DNA from 4 places in the Rhizobium acidisoli genome. Region 4 is predicted to be linked to each of the others. Evidence: riboswitches for the same ligand, from Rfam matches in the RefSeq annotation. Region 4 holds a riboswitch; each other region holds the start of a gene.

Region 1 (3,946 bases), 1.5 Mb from region 4:
GAGACGGAAATCGAAGGTCTGCATGGGCACGATCATACGCCGATGACCGGCCCCTGGTGGCAGAGCAGGAAGGGCCGGCTGACCATCCTCTCGGGTGCCGCGCTCGTCGCCGCCTATGCCATCGGCCATCTCGTGCCTGCGATCGCATCCTATGCCTTTATCATCGCCATGCTGGTCGGGCTGGTGCCGATTGCGCGGCGCGCGGTCATGGCGGCTCTCTCCGGCACGCCGTTTTCGATCGAGATGCTGATGACGATCGCTGCCGTCGGCGCCGTCATCATCAATGCGGGAGAGGAGGCGGCGACCGTCGTGTTCCTGTTCCTCGTCGGCGAGCTGCTGGAAGGCGTCGCGGCCGGCAAGGCGCGCGAAAGCATCCAGTCGCTGACGGCCCTGGTGCCGAAGAATGCGCTGCTCGAAGACAATGGTCAGACGCGGGAGGTTCCGGCGGAAAGCCTCGCCGTCGGCGCGATCATCATGGTGCGTCCGGGCGACCGCATCTCGGCGGATGGCATCATCGTCTCGGGCGAGAGCGCGATCGACGAGGCGCCGGTAACGGGCGAGAGCACGCCGGTGCGCAAGGGTGTCGACGCCATCGTTTTTGCCGGAACGGTGAACGGCGATGCGGTGCTCCGGGTTCGAGTCACGGCAGCCGCTGTCGACAATACCATCGCCCGCGTCGTCAAGCTGGTGGAAGTGGCACAGGAATCGAAGGCGCCGACGGAACGTTTCATCGATCGGTTCTCGCGTTATTACACGCCCGGCGTGGTGGTGGTTGCCGCACTGGTCGCGGTCGTTCCGCCGCTCCTCTTCGACGGCTCATGGAGCGAATGGGTCTATAAGGGCCTTGCCATTCTGCTGATCGGTTGCCCCTGCGCGCTTGTCATCTCGACGCCGGCGGCGATTGCCGCCTCGCTTTCAGCAGGCGCGCGGCGCGGGCTGCTGATGAAGGGCGGCGCGGTATTGGAAACGCTCGGCAAGGTGACGATGGTCGCCTTCGACAAGACAGGCACGCTAACCGAAGGCAAGCCTCAGGTGACCGACATCGTTTCCTTCGGATTGAGTGAGGCGCAGGTCTTGTCGCGCGCGGCGGTGCTGGAGCAGGGTTCCAGCCATCCCCTAGCGCTGGCGATCCTCAACCGCGCCAAGGCCGACGGCGTCCCCGTGCCGCCGGCCTTCGAGCTGGAGGCGCTGCCGGGCAAGGGCGTCAGCGGCAATGTCGGCGGCGAGACGCTGGATCTGCTGTCACCGTCCGCTGCCCGTGAGCGCGGAGCACTCGATGGCGACAAGGATGCACGCATTACTGTGCTGAACGACGAGGGCAAGAGCGTGTCGGTGCTGCTCGTCAACGGTGTCGCGGCCGGCCTGATCGCCATGCGCGACGAGCCGCGCGAGGATGCCAAGGCCGGGCTTTCCACGCTCAAGTCGGCCGGCGTCAAGGCGATGATGCTGACGGGCGACAACAAGCGGACGGCAGCAGCCGTTGCCGGCATGCTCGGCATCGACTGGCGCGGCGAGATGATGCCTGAGGATAAGCAGCGGGTCGTCGGTGAATTGAAGCGCCAGGGCTTCATCGTCGCCAAGGTCGGCGACGGCATCAATGATGCTCCGGCGCTGGCTGCCGCCGATATCGGCATCGCCATGGGCGGCGGCACCGACGTGGCGCTGGAAACTGCGGATGCCGCCGTTCTCCACGGGCGCGTCGGCGACGTGGCGCGGATGATCGAGCTGTCCAAACGGACGATGCGCAATATCCTGCAGAATATCAGCATCGCGCTGGGACTGAAGGCGGTGTTCCTGGTGACGACGATTGCCGGCATCACCGGTCTCTGGCCGGCAATTCTCGCCGATACCGGCGCCACCGTGCTGGTGACGATCAATGCGCTTAGGCTGCTTCAGGTCAAGGGATAAACCCTATTCGCAGCGACGATGCGGCTGATCGGGAATCGACAATCGTAGAGCCGGCTACAAGCCGGCTCTCTTCGTTCCGGCCTTCTTCACAGCCTGTTTGCTTAAGCCTTCGTTATCCATGTTTTTCACAGGAACGTAGTGATTTCAAACTTGCCGTAACGCAACGCACAAACCATCCGTTGACGTGATTTTGGATTCGCGTACTATATCTAGTGTTCAAGGTTCCTTCGATTCGTGTCGGATCGCGGGCTAAGACGGGAATACGGTGCGTTTCGCCATGACGGCGCAGCAAGGCCGGAGCTGCCCCCGCAACTGTAAGCGGCGAGCAACTGTCCGATTTCAGGTCACTGAGGCATGATGCCTCGGGAAGGCTGGGGCAGGGTGCTTCGACCCGCAAGCCAGGAGACCTGCCTTGAACTAGATGTCCACGGGCGGGGTGTCCGGAAGGTCGCGTGCATGACAGCGGAATGATCCGCGCCTGTTGCGCTGCCCGAACGTCCGCATGAGCACTTCGGGGTTGAAGTCATGTTCAGAATATCAAGGCCGCCGCCCGCGCTAATCCCGATCGTCTCAGGCGTCTAAAGCGCCGACTTGCCAGATCACCATCAAGCATTGACCCGGACGCCACAAGGCGCCCGATCCCTGTCTTGCGTCCTGAATTCTTTGACATCACGAGGAACATGATGAGCGTTACCGTCTACAGCAAACCCGCCTGCGTCCAATGCACTGCCACCTATCGCGCCCTCGACCGTCTGGGCGTCGATTACGACATCGTCGATATCTCCGAGGATGCCGAAGCGCTCGATCGTGTCCGCAGCCTCGGCTACATGCAGGCGCCGGTCGTGATCGCCGGCGAGCGGCATTGGGCGGGTTTCCGCCCCGATATGATCAGCGCGCTCTCCTGACCGAGGAAAAAGGCGATGGGGCTGATCGTCTATTATTCCAGCCGATCCGAAAATACCCATCGCTTCGTTGCCAGGCTCGGACTGCGCGCGGCGCGCATTCCGGCGGGCGGTGCGGATGCGTTCCATATCCGCGAACCCTTCGTGCTTGTCGTGCCGACCTATAGCGGCGGCGACGGCCCAGGGATCATAAAGGGCGCCGTTCCCAAGCAGGTGATCCGTTTCTTGAACGATGCGGAGAACCGAGGACACATTCGTGGCGTGATTGCCGCGGGCAACAGCAATTTCGGCGAGACATACGGGCTCGCCGGCGACGTGATCTCGCAGAAATGCCGGGTGCCGTACCTCTACAGGTTCGAGCTCATGGGCACGGAGGAGGATGTCGCCAACGTCAAACACGGAATGGAACGATTTTGGACACGGGAACAACTCTGACGCGGGATGCGGGTGCAAAACCGCATAACAGTTTTGCTCATCCCGCCGGCGAACGCCCTTTGAAAGCGGTGGAAACGCTCGACTATCACGCGCTGAACGCCATGCTGAACCTCTATGACGATGAGGGCAGGATCCAGCTCGAAAAGGACCGCATGGCGGCGAAGCAGTATTTCCTGCAGCATGTGAACCAGAACACCGTGTTCTTTCACAATCTGAGGGAAAAGCTCGATTACCTCGTGACCGAGGGCTATTACGAGCAGGAGGTTCTCGACCAATATTCCTTCAATTTCGTCCGCGACCTGTTCGACCAGGCCTATGCCAGGAAGTTCCGGTTCCCGACTTTCCTCGGCGCCTTCAAATATTACACCAGCTATACGCTGAAGACCTTTGACGGAAAGCGCTATCTCGAGCGCTACGAGGACCGCATCTGCATGGTGGCGCTGACTTTGGCGCGCGGCGACGAGGCCCTTGCCCGCGACATGGTCGACGAGATCATCTCCGGCCGCTTCCAGCCGGCGACGCCGACCTTCCTCAATGCCGGCAAGAAACAGCGCGGTGAACTGGTTTCCTGCTTCCTGCTGCGGGTCGAGGACAATATGGAATCGATCGGCCGGTCGATCAATTCGGCGCTGCAATTGTCGAAGCGCGGCGGCGGCGTGGCGCTGTCGCTGACGAACATCCGCGAGGCCGGCGCGCCGATC
Region 2 (3,946 bases), 170 kb from region 4:
TGTATCAACGGCGGCAGGTTCGGCGTTGAAGGCGGCAAACTGCACAAGATCAAGCGAGGGGTCGTCGCGATAGAGCGAATAGGCCTCGCGCACAGCATTCGCCTTGCCCCATTTCACGCCGCCGGCGGCCAGAGACGCAAACTGCTCCGCATCTTTGGACCAGTTGGCCTTGGCGCCATCGATCAACGCCTTGGTTTCGTACATCCAGGTGTAAGTGGCAAAGGCGGAGATGCCGCAAAGGTTGACGGTCACGATAATCGCCGCCAGCTTGGCTGTCAGAGGCATCGTTTTCAAAAATTGGAACATTCCGCGGGGCCTGGAATTGCGGCTCAGTCGGATCTGTTCCCGACCGGCGTATCAACACGGGCATCCACGCTGACGGTCACATCACGAGCGCTCATGCCCATGTCCTGATAGCGACCCAAAACGCGCAGACGCAGTGTGTCTTTGATGTGTGAATAAATCATAAAGTAGAATGGGATGCCGGAGCACACGCGCCTGATTTCGCCGCCGTCCCGGCCGGGCGATTTGGCTTGATCAGCTGTTTTCCGCGATCGCCTCTTCGGGCTCGGGCTGGTGGCGTTTGCGGCGGCGCGTGGTCAATTCGGCGCCGGCATCGCGCGGCAGGCGCAGGAAGGTGATGCAGGCGAGCGCCGAAATCGCCGAGACGCTGAAGAAGGCGGTGTGAAAATCCGAGACCAGCAGCCTGCCTCCGTGAAAGCTGCTCGAAATTTCGAGGATGCCGCCGGCGATCGCCACGCCCATCGCCATGGAGATACGCTGGGCAACGGCGTTGATCGCGGTCGCCTGGCTGCTGTCGGCATCATCGACATCGCCGAAGGCCATGGCGTTGACGCCCGAAAAGGCCATTGAGCGGAAAAGGCCGCCGATCAGCAGGCAGGCCATGATCAGCGGCAGCGGCGTTTCAGCGGTGAAGAAGCCGTTGATGCCGAGGCAGATTGCCGCCAGCAAGGTGGTGATCGATATGACGGTACGGAAGCCGAAGGCATTGAAGGTGCGCGAGGCGGCAAATTTCGACCCCATGGAGCCGAGCGCGCTGACGAAGGTGACTGAGCCCGATTGCAGCGGCGTCAGGCCGAAGCCGAGCTGGAGCATCAGCGGCATCAGAAAGGGCAGGGCGCCGAGCCCCATGCGGAAATTCGAGGCGCCGAGGATCGCCGCCCGGAACATCGGGTAACGGAACATTTTCGGATCGAGCAGCGGATAGGGCGTGCGGCGGGCATGCAGGAGATAGAGGAGGCCGGCAAGGATGCCGACGGCCACCGTGACATAGCCGTAGATGACGGGCACGGCCGGCAGGCTGATCACCGACAGGCCGAAAACGAAGCCGGAAAAGCCGATGCCGCAAAGGAAGAAGCCCGGAAAATCCATCGGCCGCGGACTGCGCGGCTCGACCGCCGGCAGGAAACGCGTGACGAGGAAGATGCCGAGCACGCCGATCGGGACATTGATCCAGAAGATCCAGTGCCAGCTGAGATAGGTGGTGAGGAAACCGCCGATCGGCGGCCCCATGATCGGGCCGATCAGTGCGGGAATGGTGAGCCAGGCCATGGCATCGACGAGTTCGTGGCGCGGCGTTCCCCGGACCAGCAGCAGGCGGCTGACCGGCGTCATCATCGAGCCGCCGGCGCCCTGGATCAGGCGCGAGACGACGAAGGCCGCGATCGAATTGGAAAAGGCGCAGGCGACCGAGCCGATCATGAAGACGAAGATCGCCAAACGGAAGATGTTGCGCGCGCCGAAACGATCGGACATCCAGCCGCTGATCGGGATGAAGATCGCCAGCGCCACGAGATAGCTGGTGACAGCAAGCTTCAGCGCGATCGGCGAGGTGCCGATATCGGCGGCGATCGCCGGCAGGCTGGTGGCGATGACGGTCGAATCCATCTGTTCCATGAACAGGGCGACCGCAAGGATCATGGGTGTCAGGCGGGGCACGGGCAACCGGGGTGCAAAGAGGAAAGTTGCGGCGCCACGGGCGTCGGTTGGGATCTGTTCGTTTCTACGGCAGCGATGCGCAGCTGTCCACGCGATCGATGTCACATACGGGTGAATGCGGCATGAGGCCGCTTGCCGCAGGGCCGGTTTGCTGAAATAGATGCGCCGTCAGGTGCCCGCTTTTCAAGCGGGAGAATCGGGAATCCGGTGCAAGACCGGAACGTGCCCAACGCTGTAAGGCTGACGTCTGCCGCTCATCATGCCACTGGTTTTCGCCGGGAAGGCTGCGGCAGACGGGTGACGCCGAGTCAGAAGACCGGCCTGGCAAGATAGACCCAACCCGCGCGGACGGCGGGCGGTTGCGTTGTTGGGGATTTGACGATGCGACCCTTTGATGAGGATGCCATGTCAGTGGCGTCCGGTTTTTCTTTGGCCGAACGCGAGGCTGTCTATCATGCGATCATGACGCGACGCGATGTTCGCAGCCAGTTCCTGCCCGAGCCCTTGCCCGACGACGTGGTGGAACGGCTGCTGACGGCCGCCCATCACGCACCCTCCGTCGGCTTCATGCAGCCGTGGAATTTCATTCTGGTGAAAAGTCCAACTGTGCGAGCCCGAATCCGCGATGCCTTTGCCAAGGCCAACGAGGAAGCGGCACTGATGTTTGAGGGCGAGCGGCGGCAGGCCTATCGCTCCCTCAAGCTCGAAGGCATAACAGAGGCGCCGCTCGGCATCTGCGTGACCTGCGATCCCACCCGCAGCGGCAGCGTGGTGCTGGGGCGCACGCACAATCCGCGGATGGACAGCTATTCCACAGTCTGCGCCATTCAGAATCTCTGGCTGGCGGCCCGCGCCGAAGGGGTCGGCATTGGCTGGGTCAGCATCTTTCACGAAGCCGACTTGAAGACCATTCTCGGCATCCCTGAGCATATCGAGGTGGTTGCCTGGCTCTGCGCCGGTTTCGTCGACCGGCTCTACGACCAGCCGGAACTCTCGGTCAAAGGCTGGCGGCAGCGGCTGCCGCTCGAGGAACTCGTCTTCCATGATGGCTGGGGAAGGAGCGAGAGGTAGCGATCACTGCTGCTGCGGCTGCTACTGCTGCGGTTGGGGGCCAGGTGCGGCAGGATTGGCAAGGTCGATCGAGCCCTGGTCGCCGGCGAGGAATTGCGGGCCGACCTGGCGGACCTTATTCTGCGTGGGGTCGTAGGGACGCTCCGGAACCGATGGCTGCGGCGCGGCGGCTGCCGCTGTATCCTTCACCGGCGGATTGGTCCGGATGGTGGTGATCGATCCCTGCTGCGGCGGCTGGCTGATCGCCTGCTTGCCGCGCATCTCGTCGTAATAGGCGGTGAGATTGCAGGCGCAGGCGTTTTTCTCGCCGGGCGCGCGGCTTTTGTAGGCGAAGGCGTTCTTCATGGCGCTGTAGGGCGTGCCGGTTGCGACCGAGATCATGTTCGAGGCTTCCGTGCTCGTCACGTCGCGATAGAAAAGCTGGGTCTCGATGCCGGGGCACATCTTGGCGCAAGTCTGGGCATCGCGGCCGAAATCGACCGACGTGGCGTTCGAGCTGATCGGGAAGAAACCGCCGTCGCAGCTGCGCACGCAGATGGTGCTGACCGGCGAGAGCATATCGGCCCGTGGCAGACCGTAACGCGGATCAACGTCTTGGCCGCCGCCGAGCGGTATGAAGGTATCGGAGCGCATCGCCTGTTCCTCGATGCTCGGGGCGGGGTCGTTGGCGCTGCGCTCGGAGGGGGCGTAGAAATTGTCGCTGTTGCAGCCGTTCTGGTCGAGCGCGGCCATCAGTTCGCGGCGGGCGTCATCGGCGCCGTTCCGGCCGGCTAGTTCGTTGCGGCGGTCCTGGAGATAGCCGATATTGTCGATCATCCGGGTTTCGGCCTGCGAGAGCTCGGCGCAATAATCGGCATTTTCGCCGCCGATCACCACCATGCTGCCTGAGGTGCAGCCGTAACTGCGCAGGTCGTTG
Region 3 (3,946 bases), 1.1 Mb from region 4:
TGAGCGCCGAGACGGCAAGGCGCAGCGCCGTTCCCGCCTGCGCCGAGGCCTCCCCCATATAGGCGCGTGTCGCGATTGCGCTTCCATAGGTGAAGAAGGCGAAGATGATCAGCGGCACCACCAGCAACGCCGCTATCGCGTGATATCTCGAAGACAGGTCCGGCTCCTCCCCTTTCCGCCTCCACTCCCCAGCGAGGCATACCCGACAGTATCAAGTTTAATGACGCCGAAAGGGATTTCCAAGAGCCTGCCGAAACTTGACACCCGGCAGGCCGAATGTCCTATTGCGGCATCGCAAGGAGGCTCCGCTCATGAGCGACGACAACACCCCCGCCGACAGTAAGCTCACCAGCTCCAAGCGTCGCTGGGCGGCTGAGGGCAAGTTCCTGACCGGCCGCATCGCCCGCCCTGAAACCGAGCGCCTCCCGCCCGGCCAGCACCTCGTCAAGAACTGGCCGGTGCTCGATCTCGGCCAGCAGCCCGCCATCTCCATGGAAAGCTGGCGGCTCGATGTGGGCGGCCTCGTCGAAACGCCGCTCAGCCTCAGCTGGGCCGACTTCCAGGCGATCGAGCAGAGCACGAAGGTCAGCGATATCCACTGCGTCACCACCTGGTCGCGCTACGACAATAGATGGAAGGGTGTTTCGACCCGCGATCTGCTCGATCTCGCTATGCCGAAGCCGCAAGCCGGTTACGTCATGCTGACGAGTTATGACGGCTATACCACCAACCTGCCGCTTGCCGATTTCGCCGCCGAGGACGCAATCCTTGTGACATCCTGGGAAGGCCTGCCACTGACGCCGGACCACGGCGGCCCGATGCGCCTCGTCGTGCCGCATCTTTATTTTTGGAAAAGTGCCAAATGGCTGCGCCGCATCGAGCTGATACCGGATGACGAAGCCGGCTTTTGGGAAAAGAACGGCTACCACATGTATGGCGATCCGTGGCGCGAGCAGCGCTATTCCGACGATTGAGCCGTCGGCCGCAGACCGTGGCGAAGTGCAAACACCACAAGCGCGAACAGAGCGGCAAGCCCCGTCAGCGACGCCATGCTGGCTAGATGAAACGGCACCTTATTCCAGCGTGGTTTGACGACATCGGCGGTGTTGAAGGCCTCGCCGCTGAACCGGCAGGTGATGAGCGCTAGGCTGCGCCGCACCATGTCGGCATCGACCGCGGAAATGATTTCATCAGCCGCAACGGCCTCCCCCGGCATCTCGCGCATCGAGAGCAAGACCGCCTTGGCCGCCGCTAGATAGGCATGGGCGCATTCGTTGAATGGGCTCTCCTCGTCGCTCACGCTGCCCGGCATCCGGCCCCAGAGACAATAGGAATATTGGATTTCGGCATAGTTCAGAACGCGCCGGAAGGGCTCGTTCGTATCGACTGCACGGGACGCCAGGTCGATAATTCGGCCGCGATAGTCCGAAATCACCGCCATCTCTCCATGCGAGATTTCAGGTATATCGAGGCCGGCATGGCTGCCGCCGGCGTTGCGGCTATGAGCAAGGGCGTTTTCAGCAGGCAGGCAAAAGAAAGCGGCGGCAAAAGCCGTCGACAGGAGTGTTATGGTTCTGCAGCTTTTCATAGTGGCACGAAAACCTAAGGGCGCCGGCAAAACGGCGCCCCTCGATGCGTTCAGTAGAAGGCCCTCGCCGGCCGGCTCCGCTGCCCGTCCTTCACGGCAAGCCGCTTTTCCGCCAGCGCCCCGAAGGCAAGGCCAAGTGTTGCCCAGAGGACCGCATGCATGGCGAGCGTTGTCGTCCGGAAACGCCAGAGCACCATGGCCGAGAAGTTCTCCGGCACCTCGTTGATCGGCGGCAGTAAATAGAGCACGAGGCCGATGAAGACGAGATAGGCGACGCCAGCGATGATCGCGCTGTTCCAGGGGCCGAAACGCTCGGAAAGACGGCGCGACAGCGCCACCGCGGCAATCAGGGCAGCAAGCGAAACGACGATCATCAGGAAGAACAGCTCAGTCCTGACGCCGATCGTATCGGCATTGCCGACCGCCGGCGGGTTGGCCGGATATTTGATAGCGGGAACGAGAACGATCGCCACGAAGGCGGCAAGGGCAATGACCGCCGAGGTGCCGCGCGCCGAAAGATTGCTGACGCGGCCATGCACGAAAGCGAAGGCGAGCGCGAAAAGCCCGCCGACGGCAATGCTGTAGGCCATGACGCCGGTGAAAAGGCCAAGACCGGCCTGTGTGGCCCGGCTGACGATTTCAGGTTCGGCAGCTTCGCCGGCCGCCTGGGCGCTCGCCTCCTCGAAGGCGATTGCCGCATCGACCAGCGGCTCGCCGAAGATATGGGCGAAAGCAAAAACCAGAATGCCAGCGATCAGCCCCGCGAGCATGCCGCGAAGTAGAAGATTTCCGACCATGTCAGTATCCCCCTTAGTGGCAGGGAAAGCCGAGGAGGTGGCGGGCGTCATGCACGAATTCGTGCACATACATGCCGTTGAACAGCGCGGTCGCGCCTTCCTCGGTGCCGACGAAATAGATGGCGATGAGCATCAGCAGGCCGCCGAAGATCGCCCAGGGCAGGATTTCTCCTACGGGGATCGGTGCCGGTGCCGCGACGGGCGCGAAAGTGGTGTCAGACATGTATTCCTCCGGAATGACGCGTTCAGTCGAAAGAGTGCTTGTGCGGTAAGGTCTGACTTCCAGCGCGAAAAACCTTCGACACGCTGGTCACAGTGGCGCGACCGCGCCGGATTTCCACCGGCTTCCAAACCCGCAACAGCCCGGTTATATCTGCACGCCGAAGAGACTGTCAACGATACTTCACCTGCCGGCCAAGGGCTGCTCTACTGTATGAACACGCGCCTTACCTGGATCTGCCATGGTGCAACGGCGGCGAGCCGCAAAGCCATGTTTCCGATCGACGAACCGCTGGAAACCAAGGCAACGGAGGAAGCCGGCAGGATGACCGCCCTGCCCCGCGCCGATCGTATCGCCGTAAGCCCGGCTTTGCGTGCCCGCCAGACTGTCGACGCGCTCGGCCTTCAAGCTCGCATAGACCCTGCACTTGGCGATTGCGATCATGGCCGCTGGGCCGGCAAGTCGATCGCGGCGATCGAGGCCGAGGAGCCGGAGAACCTCATGGCCTGGATGACAAGTCCGGAAGCCGCCCCTCACGGAGGCGAGAGCCTTGTTGATCTTCGAACACGCGTCGCCAGCTGGATGGACAACGAATCCGCCCTCGGCGGCCATGTGATCGCCATCAGCCACGCCACGGTCATCCGAGCGGCGGTAGCCCATGTGCTCCAGGCACCGCCCTCCTCCTTCTGGCTCATCGATGTCGAGCCGCTCGCCGTCATTCGCATGACCAGCAACGGACGGCGCTGGTCTCTGCGTTTCCAGCATTAGCGATCCCTGATGCTTATCCAGCCTTACACAAGCAAATCGCGTCATCTCTATTGAACCCGGTTTCGCCGGGACTACTTCCTTGTCCCAAGGAGATGGAAGACATGACATATGACTGGAGTGGGGAGCGCACGCGTCGCCTGCGTTTAATGCGTGTCGCCACAATCACGGTTCTGGTCGGTCTCATCGTCAGCGTTCCGCTGTTGATGGTCACCGCCTGAAACACGAGAAAGGGCGAGCGATGCACCAGCACGCTCGCCTTCGTTTTTTCCGTTCCCCGCGTCACCAGAAGTGCGTCCGTCTCTCGACGGTGCAGCAAGAGGCTGCTGTCCCCAAAAATTCGCCTTCTGGTTTCAACGAACATTTCAGACTTTCATGATAGTTCGGCATAGGGTGGAGATGGAGAAGGCCATATGCCGGTGTTTTTCCAGAGCAGGGCCGGAAGGCAATGCGTATCGATCGTCGGGCTTGGGATAACTCTCTGGCTCCTCGGCGCGCTTTTGCAGCTTGACGACAGCCTTGTCTTCTTCATGACCGGTTTCGGCGAATATGGTGCCGACAAACTCGTTCTGGCTC
Region 4 (3,946 bases):
CCTGGCGTCACCCGGCAGCACCGCAATCTGCGCGCCGGCGCGGGAGGCTGCCGCATGCAGCGCCTCCAGCGCGTAGCGGAAATAGCTGGCGCCGCCGAGCGCACGGACGATGATGAGCTTGGCGTGCCGCGCCGTGCGCTCGACGTAGGTATCGACCGACATCGGATGCTTGAGGCTCATCAGGCTGGCGAGCCGCAGCGAATGCGGCCCACCGCAGGCGCGATGGGCGGTCGCGATCGCCGCGAGCTCGCTGTCGGCGGCCGACAGGAACAGGATATCGCCCGGCGTCTGACCGAGATCGATTGCCTCTTCGCCGTCGCTGATCGTACCCTGCTGGGCCAGAAGCAGATGCATGGGCTTACGCCAGCGCCTCGATTGCCGCCTTCACCGCACCCTGATCCATCTCATGCAGGCCGATGACGACGAGGCGCGTGCCGCGCTTTTCCCCAGGCGCCCAGGCGCGATCGAAATAGTGGTCGATACGGCTGCCGACGGCCTGGAGCTGCAGGCGCATCGGCTTGCCCGAAACATCGACGAAGCCCTTGAGGCGCAGCACGTCATGGGCTGATATGATGCTCTTCAGCGCCTCGACAAAGCCGGCCGGATCGGCAACGGGGCCGAGCTCAACGACGAAGCTGTCGAATTCGTCATGATCGTGCGGCGAGCCGTCCTCATGCTCCAGTTCGTGATGGGATTTGCGGTTGGCGATATCGTCCTCCGTGCCGATGCCGAGGCCGAGCAGGATGCCGGCCGGCACCTCGCCGTTTTTCGCCTCGATCATCACCGGCTTGCGCTGGGTGCGGGCGGCGACCTCGTCGCGCACCCGGCCAAGGCCGGCCACGTCGATCAGGTCGGTCTTGTTGAGCACGATGAGATCGGCGCAGGTGAGCTGGTCCTCGAACAGTTCCTCGATCGGGCTCTCGTGATCGAGCGATTGATCCTCGCTGCGCGCCGCCTCGACGGCATCATGGTCATCGGCGAAACGGCCGGCGGCGACAGCCGCGCTGTCGACCACCGTGATGACGCCGTCGACGGTCACCTGGGTGCGAATGTCAGGCCAGTTGAAGGCGGCGACCAGCGGCTGCGGCAGAGCGAGGCCCGAGGTTTCGATGACGATATGGTCGGGCCGCTGTTCGCGCTCCAGAAGCTTCGTCATCGTCGGAATGAAATCGTCGGCAACGGTGCAGCAGATGCAGCCATTGGTCAGCTCGATGATATCATCCTCGCTGCAGTTCTCCGCGCCGCAGCCCTTCAGCACCTCGCCGTCGACACCGAGATCGCCGAATTCATTGATGATCAGCGCGATCTTTTTGCCGCCGGCATTGGTCAGCAGATTGCGGATCATCGTCGTCTTGCCGGCGCCGAGGAAGCCGGTGATGACGGTTGCGGGAATCTTTTGCTGGTTCATGGATTTAACCCTTCATTTTCAGCGGCAGGCCTGCCGCGATAAAATAGACTTCGGCGGCCTTTGCCGCGATCATCTGGTGGAGCCGGCCGGCATGATCGCGAAAATCCCGCGCCATCCGATTGTCCGGCACGATGCCAAGGCCGACCTCGTTGGAAACGAAAACAAGCCGCGCCTTTGCCCGCGGCAAATAATCGGCGAGCGCCAAAAATTCTCCGGCCATATCGCGCTGCTCCATCATCAGATTGGTAACCCAGAGCGTCAGGCAGTCGATCAGCACGACGCGGTCCTCACCATCGATGGCGGCGAGCTTGCCGACGAGATCGAGCGGCTCCTCATGCGTCGTCCATGATGGGCCGCGATCGGCCCTGTGTTGGGCAATGCGCGCCTGCATCTCCTCGTCCCAGGCCCGCCCGGTCGCGAGATAGTGGCGGTTGAGGCCGCTTGAAACCACGAGGGATTCGGCAAAGCGGGATTTGCCGGAGCGTGCGCCGCCGAGGATGAAGACTGTAGTGATCGGGCCAACCGTCATGTGAGCGCCGCCCTTTGGCAGGATAGGGCCCGCCGTGCCGCCCCCCTCATCCGACCCTTCGGGCCACCTTCTCCCCGCTGGGGAGAAGAGGGAGCAAGCTTTTGTCTTTGACCGTCTCTCTGATCGCAGTGGCAGGAGAGGGACCGAGGCGTCGCCACGTACCTCTTCTCCCCATCGGGGAGAAGGTGGCGGCAGCCGGATGAGGGGGTGAGCGACGATAGAAGCGAATGCGCATAGCGCAAGCGAAGGACAATAAATTGCGAGCCGTATGGCCCCCTCGTCCAACCCGTTGCGCCATTGACCGCACCAAGCCATGCCGAATTCAATCGTTCAGCCAAAACAACCTCCGTGCTGGCAGCGGGTCTCTTGCCCAGGGTTGGGCTTTTCGCCCGGCACGAATGGCAGGTCTCCTGGCTCGCGGTTGTCGGCCGCGATCGGGGCGGACCGGAAACCGGTCGCCCCTGATCGTGCCGGCGGATCTGCCTCGCCTTCCCGGCTGCATCGGTGAAAAGGTGGACGATTCGTAGAAATGGAGGCGTCCGACCCCGGTTGATCACCATGCATGTCCAGTGGCTTTTCCGGCATGTCGCCCGTCCCGCCTGCCTGCACGATTGCAAGCTGCCAGCCGGAAGAGCTCGATGCCGGATGGAAGACCCTGACCGCTCTACAGTCGCGGGGTCGGCTGTGATGAAGGCGCCCGGTGTGGGTCCGCCCCGTCACATTCCCTTTTCATCCGGAAGGCGTAACGCCGATCCGGAACCATCCGTTAATATCCGAGGATGGTCAGATGACCATCCGTTGAGGGATGGTTAGGCAAGCTCAAGAGTGAAGTCAACCGGCCTTGGCGGTCGGCCATCGGCGGCAAGGCAGGCACGCTCACTGAAACACGACTTACTCGACCAGGAATATCGTCATTTATCAGAGGCTTACGTCATAAATATTTGACCTACGCGCCGGCTTTTCGCCGCAATTGCGTCGCATGCGGACTGCACCTTCGCCCTTGACCGGGTCTCTTCCTGCCTAGTTGTCTTGCCATGCTTATGAAATTGGATCGGCGCCGGTTCCGAGCGCTGCGTGTTTTCTTCGATCCGAGACGGCTGCGGGCGCTGACCCGCCGTAGCGAAGTCGGTCTGTCTCTGGCGGGTGCTGTCGTCGGCATTGCTTCCGGTCTTGCCGTGACCGGCATGAGCTTCGTCTCCAATGAACTGCATCAGCTGGTCTTCGGTATCGCCGACAGCGAAAGGCTGAGCTCGTCGGTTATCGACGACAAGCTGCTGCTGCTCACCGCCCCGGTCATCGGCGGCATGTTGCTCGGCCTGTTGCTCTTCATTTTGGCCAAACGCCGCAAGAAGCCGATGGTCGACCCGATCGAGGCCAATGCGCTGCATGGCGGCCGCCTGTCCTTGACCGACAGCATTATCGTCGCGGTGCAGAACCTGATCTCCAACGGTTTCGGCGCCTCCGTCGGCCTGGAGGCCGGCTATACCCAGCTTGCCGCCGGCCTCGCCTCGAAACTCGGCCTGAAGCTGCAGCTTCGCCGCTCGGATCTCCGCGTCCTCGTCGGCTGCGGCGCAGCCGGCGCAATCGCCGCCGCCTTCAACGCGCCGCTGACCGGCGCCTTCTATGCCTTCGAGCTGATCATCGGCACCTATACGATCGTCTCGCTGACCCCTGTGGTCGTCTCGGCCCTCGTTTCCACCCTGATCGCAAGGCTGCTCACCCATGGCGATTTCACCATCGATATCGGCGGCTTCGGTGCGGTCGTGCCGGCCGACTATATCCCGGCGCTGCTGCTCGGCGCGGTCTCGGCCGGCGTCGGCATCCTGATCATGCAGGGCGTCTCCTTCGTCGAGGAACTGGCCCGCAAGAGCGCGATCGCCCCGCCCTTCCGCCCGGCGCTCGGCGGCATCATCGTCGGGCTGCTGGCGATGATCTCGCCGCAGGTGCTTTCGGCCGGCCACGGTGCATTGCATCTGAACCTCTCCCGCGACGTCGCCATCCCGGCGCTG

What was found. Region 4 has a riboswitch for cobalamin ahead of cobU (bifunctional adenosylcobinamide kinase/adenosylcobinamide-phosphate guanylyltransferase). Riboswitches for the same ligand answer to the same signal wherever they lie in the genome.
Region 1: another riboswitch for cobalamin. It lies ahead of nrdH (glutaredoxin-like protein NrdH); the one in region 4 lies ahead of cobU (bifunctional adenosylcobinamide kinase/adenosylcobinamide-phosphate guanylyltransferase).
Region 2: another riboswitch for cobalamin. It lies ahead of bluB (5,6-dimethylbenzimidazole synthase); the one in region 4 lies ahead of cobU (bifunctional adenosylcobinamide kinase/adenosylcobinamide-phosphate guanylyltransferase).
Region 3: another riboswitch for cobalamin. It lies ahead of CO657_RS16300 (CbtB domain-containing protein); the one in region 4 lies ahead of cobU (bifunctional adenosylcobinamide kinase/adenosylcobinamide-phosphate guanylyltransferase).

The regions. Positions count from the first base shown of each region.
Region 1 is NZ_CP034998.1:3,683,215-3,687,160, reverse strand. Features, by position in the region: gene CO657_RS17980 (heavy metal translocating P-type ATPase) at 1-1,908, shown strand, start outside; cobalamin riboswitch at 2,111-2,337, shown strand; gene nrdH (glutaredoxin-like protein NrdH) at 2,592-2,813, shown strand; gene nrdI (class Ib ribonucleoside-diphosphate reductase assembly flavoprotein NrdI) at 2,829-3,245, shown strand; gene nrdE (class 1b ribonucleoside-diphosphate reductase subunit alpha) at 3,224-3,946, shown strand, end outside.
Region 2 is NZ_CP034998.1:2,021,292-2,025,237, reverse strand. Features, by position in the region: gene CO657_RS10035 (methyl-accepting chemotaxis protein) at 1-306, opposite strand, end outside; gene CO657_RS10030 (DHA2 family efflux MFS transporter permease subunit) at 538-1,959, opposite strand; cobalamin riboswitch at 2,113-2,298, shown strand; gene bluB (5,6-dimethylbenzimidazole synthase) at 2,341-3,030, shown strand; gene CO657_RS10020 (DUF2865 domain-containing protein) at 3,052-3,946, opposite strand, start outside.
Region 3 is NZ_CP034998.1:3,317,865-3,321,810, forward strand. Features, by position in the region: partial or broken gene CO657_RS16280 (sensor histidine kinase) at 1-200, opposite strand, end outside; gene CO657_RS16285 (sulfite oxidase-like oxidoreductase) at 312-974, shown strand; gene CO657_RS16290 (hypothetical protein) at 959-1,588, opposite strand; gene CO657_RS16295 (CbtA family protein) at 1,639-2,385, opposite strand; gene CO657_RS16300 (CbtB domain-containing protein) at 2,399-2,608, opposite strand; adenosylcobalamin (AdoCbl) riboswitch at 2,621-2,763, opposite strand; gene CO657_RS16305 (histidine phosphatase family protein) at 2,819-3,373, shown strand; gene CO657_RS16310 (putative bifunctional diguanylate cyclase/phosphodiesterase) at 3,784-3,946, shown strand, end outside.
Region 4 is NZ_CP034998.1:2,195,197-2,199,142, forward strand. Features, by position in the region: partial or broken gene CO657_RS38210 (cobaltochelatase subunit CobN) at 1-354, opposite strand, end outside; gene cobW (cobalamin biosynthesis protein CobW) at 359-1,408, opposite strand; gene cobU (bifunctional adenosylcobinamide kinase/adenosylcobinamide-phosphate guanylyltransferase) at 1,413-1,937, opposite strand; cobalamin riboswitch at 2,321-2,711, opposite strand; gene CO657_RS10905 (chloride channel protein) at 2,972-3,946, shown strand, end outside.